4 regions of the Buttiauxella gaviniae genome follow, and region 2 is predicted to be linked to each of the others. Evidence: predicted binding sites of a transcription regulator. Region 2 holds the regulator's gene; each other region holds the start of a gene.
The links. Region 2 encodes Fur, which represses iron uptake genes when iron is present. Its sites were predicted from a motif close to ATAATAATGAGAACNACTATCAA; they were not measured.
Positions count from the first base shown of each region.

Region 1 (2,206 bases), 1.6 Mb from region 2:
GGGGCGGTAAAGAGTTCAGCCTGCTCAGGGAACTCACGCGCCCAGTGAATATAATGTTCACGCGGATAGTGGCACAGCGCACGATCCGGCCCGCCATGAATGATTTTTTCAGCCTGCTGATCGCCCTCCAGGCCCAGTTCGGTCAGCCGCAGTTCGCCATCCACCTGATACTTAGCGATAGCGCTCGGCCTGCTGCCTTCGTACTCGCGAATTTTGCCGATATAAACGTTTAGCGGATAGTGCATCTGTTCCTCCCTGTGCCCGACGACAGCTATAAAAAAAGCGAGCCATCAGGCTCGCTTCTCGTCAGTTGCTTTGCAACTTATTTTTTTGCAGCAAAACGTGCAGCCGCTTCATCCCAGTTCACCACATCCCAGAATGCTTTGATGTAGTCAGGACGACGGTTCTGGAATTTCAGGTAGTAAGCGTGTTCCCACACATCCAGACCCACGATTGGGAAACCGGATACGCCAGCGACAGCTTCACCCATCAGAGGGCTGTCCTGGTTTGCGGTAGAAACCACAGCCAGTTTGTCGCCTTTCAGAACCAGCCATGCCCAGCCGGAGCCGAAGCGAGTGGCGGCTGCTTTCTCAAATTCTGCTTTGAAGTTGTCAACGCTACCGAAGTCACGCTCGATGGCGGCTTTCAGGTCACCTTGCAGGGTGGTACCTGTTTTCAGGCCTTTCCAGAAGAAGCTGTGGTTAGCGTGGCCGCCCGCGTTGTTACGCAGAACGGTTTTTTTGTCGGCAGGCAGTTGATCGAGTTTGGCGATCAGCTCTTCAACCGGCAGGCTTGCGAACTCTGGCAGGGATTCCAGCGCTGCATTCGCGTTATTCACGTACGCCTGGTGGTGTTTGCTGTGATGGATTTCCATCGTTTGTTTGTCGAAATGCGGTTCCAGGGCGTCGTAAGCGTAAGGCAGGGATGGCAGTGTATAACTCATATTCATCATCTCCATTATTATCGAACGGCGAACAAGCTGTTAACGCCGCGTAATCAGTTGGTTCATTATAGTTAATTAAATGATATTGAAAATGATTATCAATGCCGTACTTTTAATAAGGTTATAACTTTTTGTGATGATGGCGAAAATGTGAGCATTGTCAGGTGGATAAATCGTTTTTTGCCATACGCACCAGAACCTGGCATTAACGCAAAGGAAGTGCCGGGCAATTAGGGTGATAGTCGGCGCTCATTCATCAGCCTGGAGCATCATCATGTCCCTGAATGTCGCCCTTTTTGGTATCGGGCTTGATACCTACTGGCCACAATTTTCTGGCCTGGAACAGCGCCTCACCGGTTACTTACAGCAAATCGATCAACGCCTCGCACAATCTGGCGCGTCAGTGATTAATGGGGGGCTGATCGATAGCGTCGCCAAAGCCGATACTTTTTCCCTTCAGCTTCAACAACAGCCGGTTGATGCCATTGTGCTCTACATCAGCACTTACGCCCTGAGTTCCACCGTTCTGCCGCTGGTGCAAAAAATAAATAAACCGGTGATTATCCTTGCGCTTCAGCCGGAGCCCGGCCTGCCGTACGGCAAAATCCGTGATATGACTGATCGCGGTGAACGCACCGGCGAATGGCTCGCCCATTGCCAGGCGTGCAGCGCCCCGGAACTGGCAAACGTATTTAATCGGGCGGGCATTCGCTATCAACTTATCGTTGGCGCGTTAAAAGGCGATGACTACGTCTGGCAGGAGACGGAGCAGTGGCTGCAAGCGCTTGAGGTGCGCAAAGGGCTGGCAGAGTGCCAGGTCGGCGTTCTGGGGCATTATTACGACGGGATGGTGGACGTTTACAGCAATATGACCAACCTAAGCGCTAAACTCGGCGTGCGTTTTAAACCGCTGGAAATGTGTGAGCTGGCAGAATACCGCGAGAAGGTTTCCCAGCCTGCTCGCGCCCAAAAATGGCAGGAAGTGGAATCATCGCTGCAAATCGATCCCTCCTGTGAAAAAGCTGAATTAGATCGCGCGGTGCAAACGGCTTGTGCGATGGACAAACTCATCGAAAACAACCGCCTCGGCGCGCTGGCGTATTACTACGAAGGGCGTAACGGCAATGCCTACGAAAACATCATCACGTCGATTATTCTCGGCAACACGCTGCTGACAAGCCGCGGCATTCCCGTCGCCGGGGAGTATGAGATTAAAAACGTGCTGGCGATGAAAATCCAGCAGTTGCTTGGCGCAGGTGGGTC
Region 1 is NZ_JBFMVT010000002.1:1,652,202-1,654,407, reverse strand. It holds gene yiiM (6-hydroxyaminopurine reductase) at 1-245, opposite strand, end outside; gene sodA (superoxide dismutase [Mn]) at 323-943, opposite strand; gene AB1E22_RS08350 (arabinose isomerase) at 1,218-2,206, shown strand, end outside.
Region 1: sodA (superoxide dismutase [Mn]) is a predicted target of Fur. The motif match lies at 1,023-1,045, and genes of this name have one in related genera.

Region 2 (2,206 bases):
GCGCTAAATACGACTTCAAAAATGATTTGATCCTTGAAGCGGCCTTCGGCCAGGCTGAAGGTTATGTGGATCAATACTTCACCAAAGCCAGCTATAAATTTGACATTGCTGGTAGCCCGCTGACCACCAGCTATCAATTCTATGGAACGCGTGACAAAGTCTCTGATGGCAGCGTCAACGATCTGTACGACGGTACTGCATGGTTGCAGGCATTAACCTTCGGCTATCGAGTCGGCCAGGTCGACCTGCGTCTTGAAGGCACCATGGTTAAGGCAGACGGCCAGCAGGGCTACTTCCTGCAACGTATGACGCCAACTTATGCATCTTCTAACGGTCGTCTTGATGTGTGGTGGGATAACCGCTCTGACTTCAACGCCAACGGTGAAAAAGCGGTATTTGCAGGCGCAATGTATGACCTGAGCAACTGGAACCTCGCGGGTTGGGCGGTAGGTGCTTCTTATGTTTACGCATGGGATGCTAAACCAAGCTCTAAACCGACGACCGATGGCTTCTACGATGCGGATCGCCGTCTGAAAGAGTCTGCATACAGCCTTGATGCAATGTATACCGTTCAGGATGGTCGTGCGAAGGGAACCCTCTTCAAGTTGCACTTCACTCAGTACGACAACCACTCCGATATTCCAAGCTGGGGCGGGGGTTACGGCAACATCTTCCAGGATGAGCGCGACGTGAAATTTATCGTTATCGCCCCATTCACCATCTTCTGATTTGATTCCGGGCATGAGAATGCCCGGTTTGTTTAAGGATACTCAGCATGAAAAAAATCATTTTAGTGACGGTGATGGCTTTAGGTTTGAGCGCCTGCGCACAACCGAAAACAGCGCCGGAAGATTCAAAGCTGAAAGCAGCTTACAGCGCGTGTATTAACACCGCCGAAGGTAATCCGGATAAAGTCCAGGCGTGCCAAAGCGTGCTCAATGTGCTGGCTCAGGAAAAACAGCATCAGGAATTTGCGAAGAAAGAGACGGTTCGCACCCTCGATTACCAGAATTGCATTCAGGCAACCCGCACGGGTAACGACCAGGCGGTCAAAGCCAAATGCGATAAAATCTGGCAAGAGATCCGTACCAACAACCAGTAGCGGTGATCTTCATGCAATAAAAAAACCGGTGAGCTTCCTCACCGGTTTTTTTACATCTGACCTCTGGGTTAGGGAAGCCAGGATAGACGGATTACTTTTCGCTGATTTCGTGTGCGTGCTCGTCTGTACGGCAATCACCTTCAGCGCAGTGACCATAAAGGTACAGGCTGTGGTTCGTCAGACGAATGCCATGACGAGATGCAATCTCACGCTGGCGCGCTTCGATTGAATCATCACTGAATTCAATAACTTTGCCGCAGTCCAGGCAGATTAAGTGGTCATGGTGATGCTGTTGCGTCAGTTCGAACACGGATTTACCGCCTTCGAAATTATGACGGGTCACAATGCCTGCATCATCAAACTGGTTTAATACGCGATAAACGGTGGCGAGACCAATCTCTTCACCCATATCAATCAGACGCTTATATAAGTCTTCCGCACTGACGTGATGATTCACCGGCCCCTGCAACACTTCTAAGATTTTTAATCGAGGAAGCGTGACTTTCAGGCCGGCCTTCTTTAATGCGGTATTGTTGTCAGTCATGCGGAAATTGTCCTGTTGCTTAACGAATCGCTCGGACTCAGGGTGAGCGTTAAGATGAATGCGTCTCATTATAGAACTGCAAATTCTAAATGGGAACCGCAAGTATTATACCCGTCATACTTCAAGCTGTGGGGGGTGTTGGCTGCACTCACTTACCCCAGTCACTTACTAAAGTAAGCTCTTGGGGATAAGCTCCCTGGCCGCCTGGCCACAACTTGAATTATTTAGGGTAAAAGCATATTCAAGCCAGAAAACTGCGGCTGAGTCGCGATTTGCTTGCCTTACTAGCTATTTTCCAGGAATTCATTGTACAGGGACAAACTGAAAAGTTACAAATTTGTAGCAATTATTTTAATCGGAAATATCTATTGATAATGTGACGCAGCCAAAGGGCCACGTCACTAATAGCATTAAGCGCTGAGGATATCAGCCAGATTCAGTTCTTCAGAAACCTGGTTAACCCATTTCTGAACGCGCTCTGCGGTAAGCTCAGGTTGGCGATCTTCGTCGATAGCCAGGCCAACAAAGTGATCGTCATCTGCCAGGCCTTTAGACGCTTC
Region 2 is NZ_JBFMVT010000002.1:3,231,143-3,233,348, forward strand. It holds gene chiP (chitoporin ChiP) at 1-728, shown strand, start outside; gene chiQ (ChiQ/YbfN family lipoprotein) at 776-1,102, shown strand; gene fur (ferric iron uptake transcriptional regulator) at 1,194-1,646, opposite strand; gene fldA (flavodoxin FldA) at 2,057-2,206, opposite strand, start outside.

Region 3 (2,206 bases), 1.7 Mb from region 2:
GTGTGTGCGCTAGGTTTTGCTATGTTAGCCATATTATTCCCCTCACCAACAACCGCTTTATCCTTAGCTATATTCTTCTGGTTTGTACTCGCACTCAGTGCGATTGATCTCAAGGTACTCTTGCTACCCGATCTACTCACTCTGCCACTGCTATGGTTAGGATTAATTTACAACAGTCTTTATGGAACCATTCCCCTTGAAGATGGCGTATACGGAGTCGTTGCTGGGTATCTGGCGCTCTGGATAATTTACTGGGGCTTTCGGCTCACTACGGGTAGGGAAGGCATGGGGTATGGAGATTTCAAAATGCTCGCAGCTATCGGTGCATGGTGTGGCTGGCAAGCGTTACCGCCGGTAGTATTGATAGCGGCCTTCGTTGGGATCTTCATTTCTTTGATACGAATCTTGATGCACAAAGCAGCAGATAAAACACTCCCTTTTGGCCCCTGTCTGGCCTGTGCGGGCATGATTGTTTTAGGCTGGCTGAATCTCACATGAGAGCAAAAAAGAGAGGCCAGGCCTCTCTTTGCCTGAATATTACTCTTCTTTGATTTGTGACTGAATATAGTTCTGCAAACCAATTTTAGAGATCAGATCCAGTTCTGTTTCCAACCAGTCGATGTGATGCTCTTCTTCAGCAAGGATTTGGATCATCATGTCCCGACTGACATAGTCATGAACGGTATCCGCGTAAGCAATCGCTTCACGCAAATCTTTAGCGCCTTCCAGTTCTAGTCTAAGGTCGGACTGAAGCATTTCTTCGACATCTTCGCCAATCTGAAGTCTGCCTAAATCTTGCAGGTTAGGAATGCCTTCAAGGAATAAAATACGCTCGATATACTTATCGGCGTGTTTCATTTCATCAATGGATTCGTGGTATTCAACGTCGTTGAGGCGCATTAAGCCCCAGTTTTTGAACATTCTCGCATGGAGAAAATACTGATTGATCGCGACAAGCTCGTTTCCCAATAATTTATTGAGATAATTTATTATCTTAATATCACCTTTCATTTTTACTCCCTCCGCTTCCACTACATGAAGCGTAGATGTAGCACGGAGTAAGTCAAAAAAAAGTGACTGTATTAAGCAATCTCTTTAAATTCTGGGATCTGCAATAGCTCTTCTTGCATGATTTCTCTCGCCGCGCGAACGCACTTACCACATTGGTTTCCCACTGGCACAAACTTGCGAAGCTGCTGGAAAGATTGTGGATGGAACTGGCGCACTGCCTGCCGAATTTTTTTATCACTTACACCATTACACAGACAAACGTACATATGCACTCCCGTTCAAATTACGCGCAAAGTGTAAATGAGAATAGTTATGATTACAATAGCACAGACATGTTGGTTCAGGTTGTAAGCGGTAAAAATTACAAAAAAAAAGAGCGCCGAAGCGCTCTTTTTTCATACTAAGGTATCAGCGATTAAGCGATAACTTTAGCAACAACGCCCGCACCTACAGTACGGCCGCCTTCACGGATTGCGAAACGCAGACCGTCGTCCATCGCGATTGGGTGGATCAGGGTTACAACCATCTGGATGTTGTCGCCCGGCATTACCATCTCTACGCCTTCTGGCAGTTCGATGGTGCCAGTCACGTCAGTTGTACGGAAGTAGAACTGTGGACGGTAGCCTTTGAAGAACGGAGTATGACGGCCGCCTTCATCTTTGGACAGGATATAAACTTCAGATTCGAACTTGGTGTGTGGCTTGATTGAGCCCGGCTTAGCCAGTACCTGACCACGTTCGATTTCTTCACGTTTGATACCACGCAGCAGAACACCTACGTTCTCACCAGCACGGCCTTCGTCCAGCAGTTTGCGGAACATTTCAACGCCAGTACAGGTTGATTTCGCTGTATCTTTGATACCAACGATTTCAACTTCTTCGCCAACTTTAACGATACCGCGCTCTACACGACCGGTAACAACGGTACCACGACCGGAGATGGAGAATACGTCTTCGATTGGCAGCAGGAATGGCTTATCAATCGCACGCTCTGGCTCAGGGATGTAAGAATCCAGGTGACCTGCCAGTTCGATGATTTTCGCTTCCCACTCTGCTTCGCCTTCCAGCGCTTTCAGAGCTGAACCACGAACGATTGGCGTATCGTCGCCCGGGAAGTCGTACTGAGACAGAAGTTCACGAACTTCCATTTCAACCAGTTCCAGCAGCTCTTCGTCATCAACCATGTCACATTTGTT
Region 3 is NZ_JBFMVT010000002.1:1,519,149-1,521,354, forward strand. It holds gene AB1E22_RS07715 (prepilin peptidase) at 1-498, shown strand, start outside; gene bfr (bacterioferritin) at 538-1,011, opposite strand; gene bfd (bacterioferritin-associated ferredoxin) at 1,083-1,277, opposite strand; gene tuf (elongation factor Tu) at 1,427-2,206, opposite strand, start outside.
Region 3: bfd (bacterioferritin-associated ferredoxin) is a predicted target of Fur. The motif match lies at 1,312-1,334, and genes of this name have one in related genera.

Region 4 (2,206 bases), 210 kb from region 2:
GTAGTAAGGGATATAAACGTTGATTGACTTGATGGATGAGCGGTTCTCTGACCCCTGCTTCAAGATAGATGCGTAGCGGTTTGGCGCTCGTCAGCCCCTCTTCAATCTGCTTGATAAGCAGCCCGCCCTGCTGATTGATTTCGCGGCGTGGCCACCAGTAGGAACCAGACTGGCTCAGCACACAGCCAAATTGTTCCGGCCAGTGAAGAGCGGCATAGAGCGAAGAAAGCCCGCCAAAACTCTGCCCGGCCACCACGGTGGTTTCCGGGTTTTCATTCCATTGGGTAAGGGTGCGTAACTGCGGTAATAGCTCTTCCTGCACCGCGAGCCAGAACTGGGCGTTACAGGGCAGTTCTTCGCTGCGGGTATTGTTGTCGATAACATCAATCAGGACATAAACCGCAGCGGGTAACACGCCCGCATCCGTTTGCGCCTGTAGCGCAGGCCATGCCGGCATCCCTTCGGCCCAAAATTGCCCATCAAGCAAAATTGCTAAGGGGCGCTGTTCCGGGTGTTTATCTCCCGTCGCAAAAATCCAGGCATTGCGTTGATTTTTAAGGTGTTGGCTGTGCCAGGTGATGCACTGAGGCGGCGCATAAGGCGTTTTGGGTTTATCCCAGCCGGGCTGCTCTGGCGCATCGGGAAGATGAAGCCCGGACATCGGGTGCCCTCGCCCACCTGACCAACTTTCTGGATTCAACGGATCGGCAATCGCGCATGGCAATAATTTCCGCCAGCCTTCACGCAGCGCCATTCGATCGGGCTCAATGCCCTCAAAAGCTTCGGCAGGGAAATCGTCTTCATTGGTCGAGGGGATCAGGCAATAACTGCCGCGCCAGGTGGCGTTAAGATGCGTTTGCCATTGCCAGACATCCGTTCCCGGCACGCGTACCAGGCTTTGCGGACGCGAGCGCTGGTGATGGTCGGTCACGCCCGTAACGTAAATCCATACCCGTTTCACCGGAGAGGTTTGCTCGCAGCCCTGCGGGTCGCGCCACAAAAAAGTCACTGCGCACTGGCCGTTATTTTCAACGGTAACGGCGGGGATTCCCTGAGCCTGTGCTTCCTGCCACCAGCTTTCACTTCCTGTCAGAAAATTTGTCACTCGAACCAAACCCTATGAATTTACTGATAACGATCAACAACCCTGAAATATATTGATAATACTATTGATAATTATTTGCATTTGCAATAGCGTATTTCCGCGCTCGGACCTACCGGGTTCCATAGTGCAAAAACAATTAATTGCCGAATTTGAACGCACAGTTGCCTTATTTCGGGGGATTGTTGGGCAGATTTCGGTATGACCACGTGACATCAATGCTGACCCCGATCCCTTTGGGAATGGAATCAAACCGGGCTCAGCGTTCAAGCAGGCCGCCATAATGAATAAAAAAATTAACTATTCCCTCGCGATGTTGATCAATTTGGGAATCTACGGTGCCGCTGTCCCTGCCTTTGCAGCAGAGCAGACGGCATCAGCAACGGCGCAGACCGCTGCTGCTAACAACGACAACACAGCAGAAGAAGATACCCTGGTCGTTACCGCCGCCGTGCAAAACCTGCAGGCGCCGGGCGTTTCAACCATCACCGCTGAAGAGCTGAAAAAGCGCCCACCGGCGCGTGATATTTCCGAAATCGTGCGTACCATGCCGGGCGTTAACCTGACGGGTAACTCCACCAGCGGCCAGCGCGGGAATGGTCGTCAGATTGATATTCGAGGCATGGGCCCGGAAAACACCCTGATTCTTATCGACGGTAAACCGGTGACCAGCCGTAACTCAGTGCGTCTGGGCTGGCGCGGCGAGCGTGATACGCGTGGCGATGCCAGTTGGGTTCCGCCTGAAATGATCGAGCGCATCGAGGTTATCCGTGGCCCGGCTGCGGCTCGCTACGGTAACGGTGCCGCAGGTGGCGTGGTGAATATCATCACCAAAAAAGGCACCGGCGAATGGCACGGAACCTGGAACACCTATCTGAATGCCCCTGAGCACAAAGATGAAGGGTCAACCAAGCGCACCAACTTTAGCCTGAACGGCCCGCTGGGCGGGGATTTCAGCTTCCGTCTGTACGGTAACCTTGATAAAACCCAGGCCGATGCGTGGGATATTAACCAGGGCCATCAGTCTCAACGTACCGGGATTTATTCCAACACGCTGCCTGCGGGTCGCGAAGGCGTCATCAATAAAGACGTCAACGGCGTAGT
Region 4 is NZ_JBFMVT010000002.1:3,024,995-3,027,200, reverse strand. It holds gene fes (enterochelin esterase) at 1-1,105, opposite strand, end outside; gene AB1E22_RS14650 (TonB-dependent siderophore receptor) at 1,386-2,206, shown strand, end outside.
Region 4: fes (enterochelin esterase) is a predicted target of Fur. The motif match lies at 1,164-1,186, and genes of this name have one in related genera.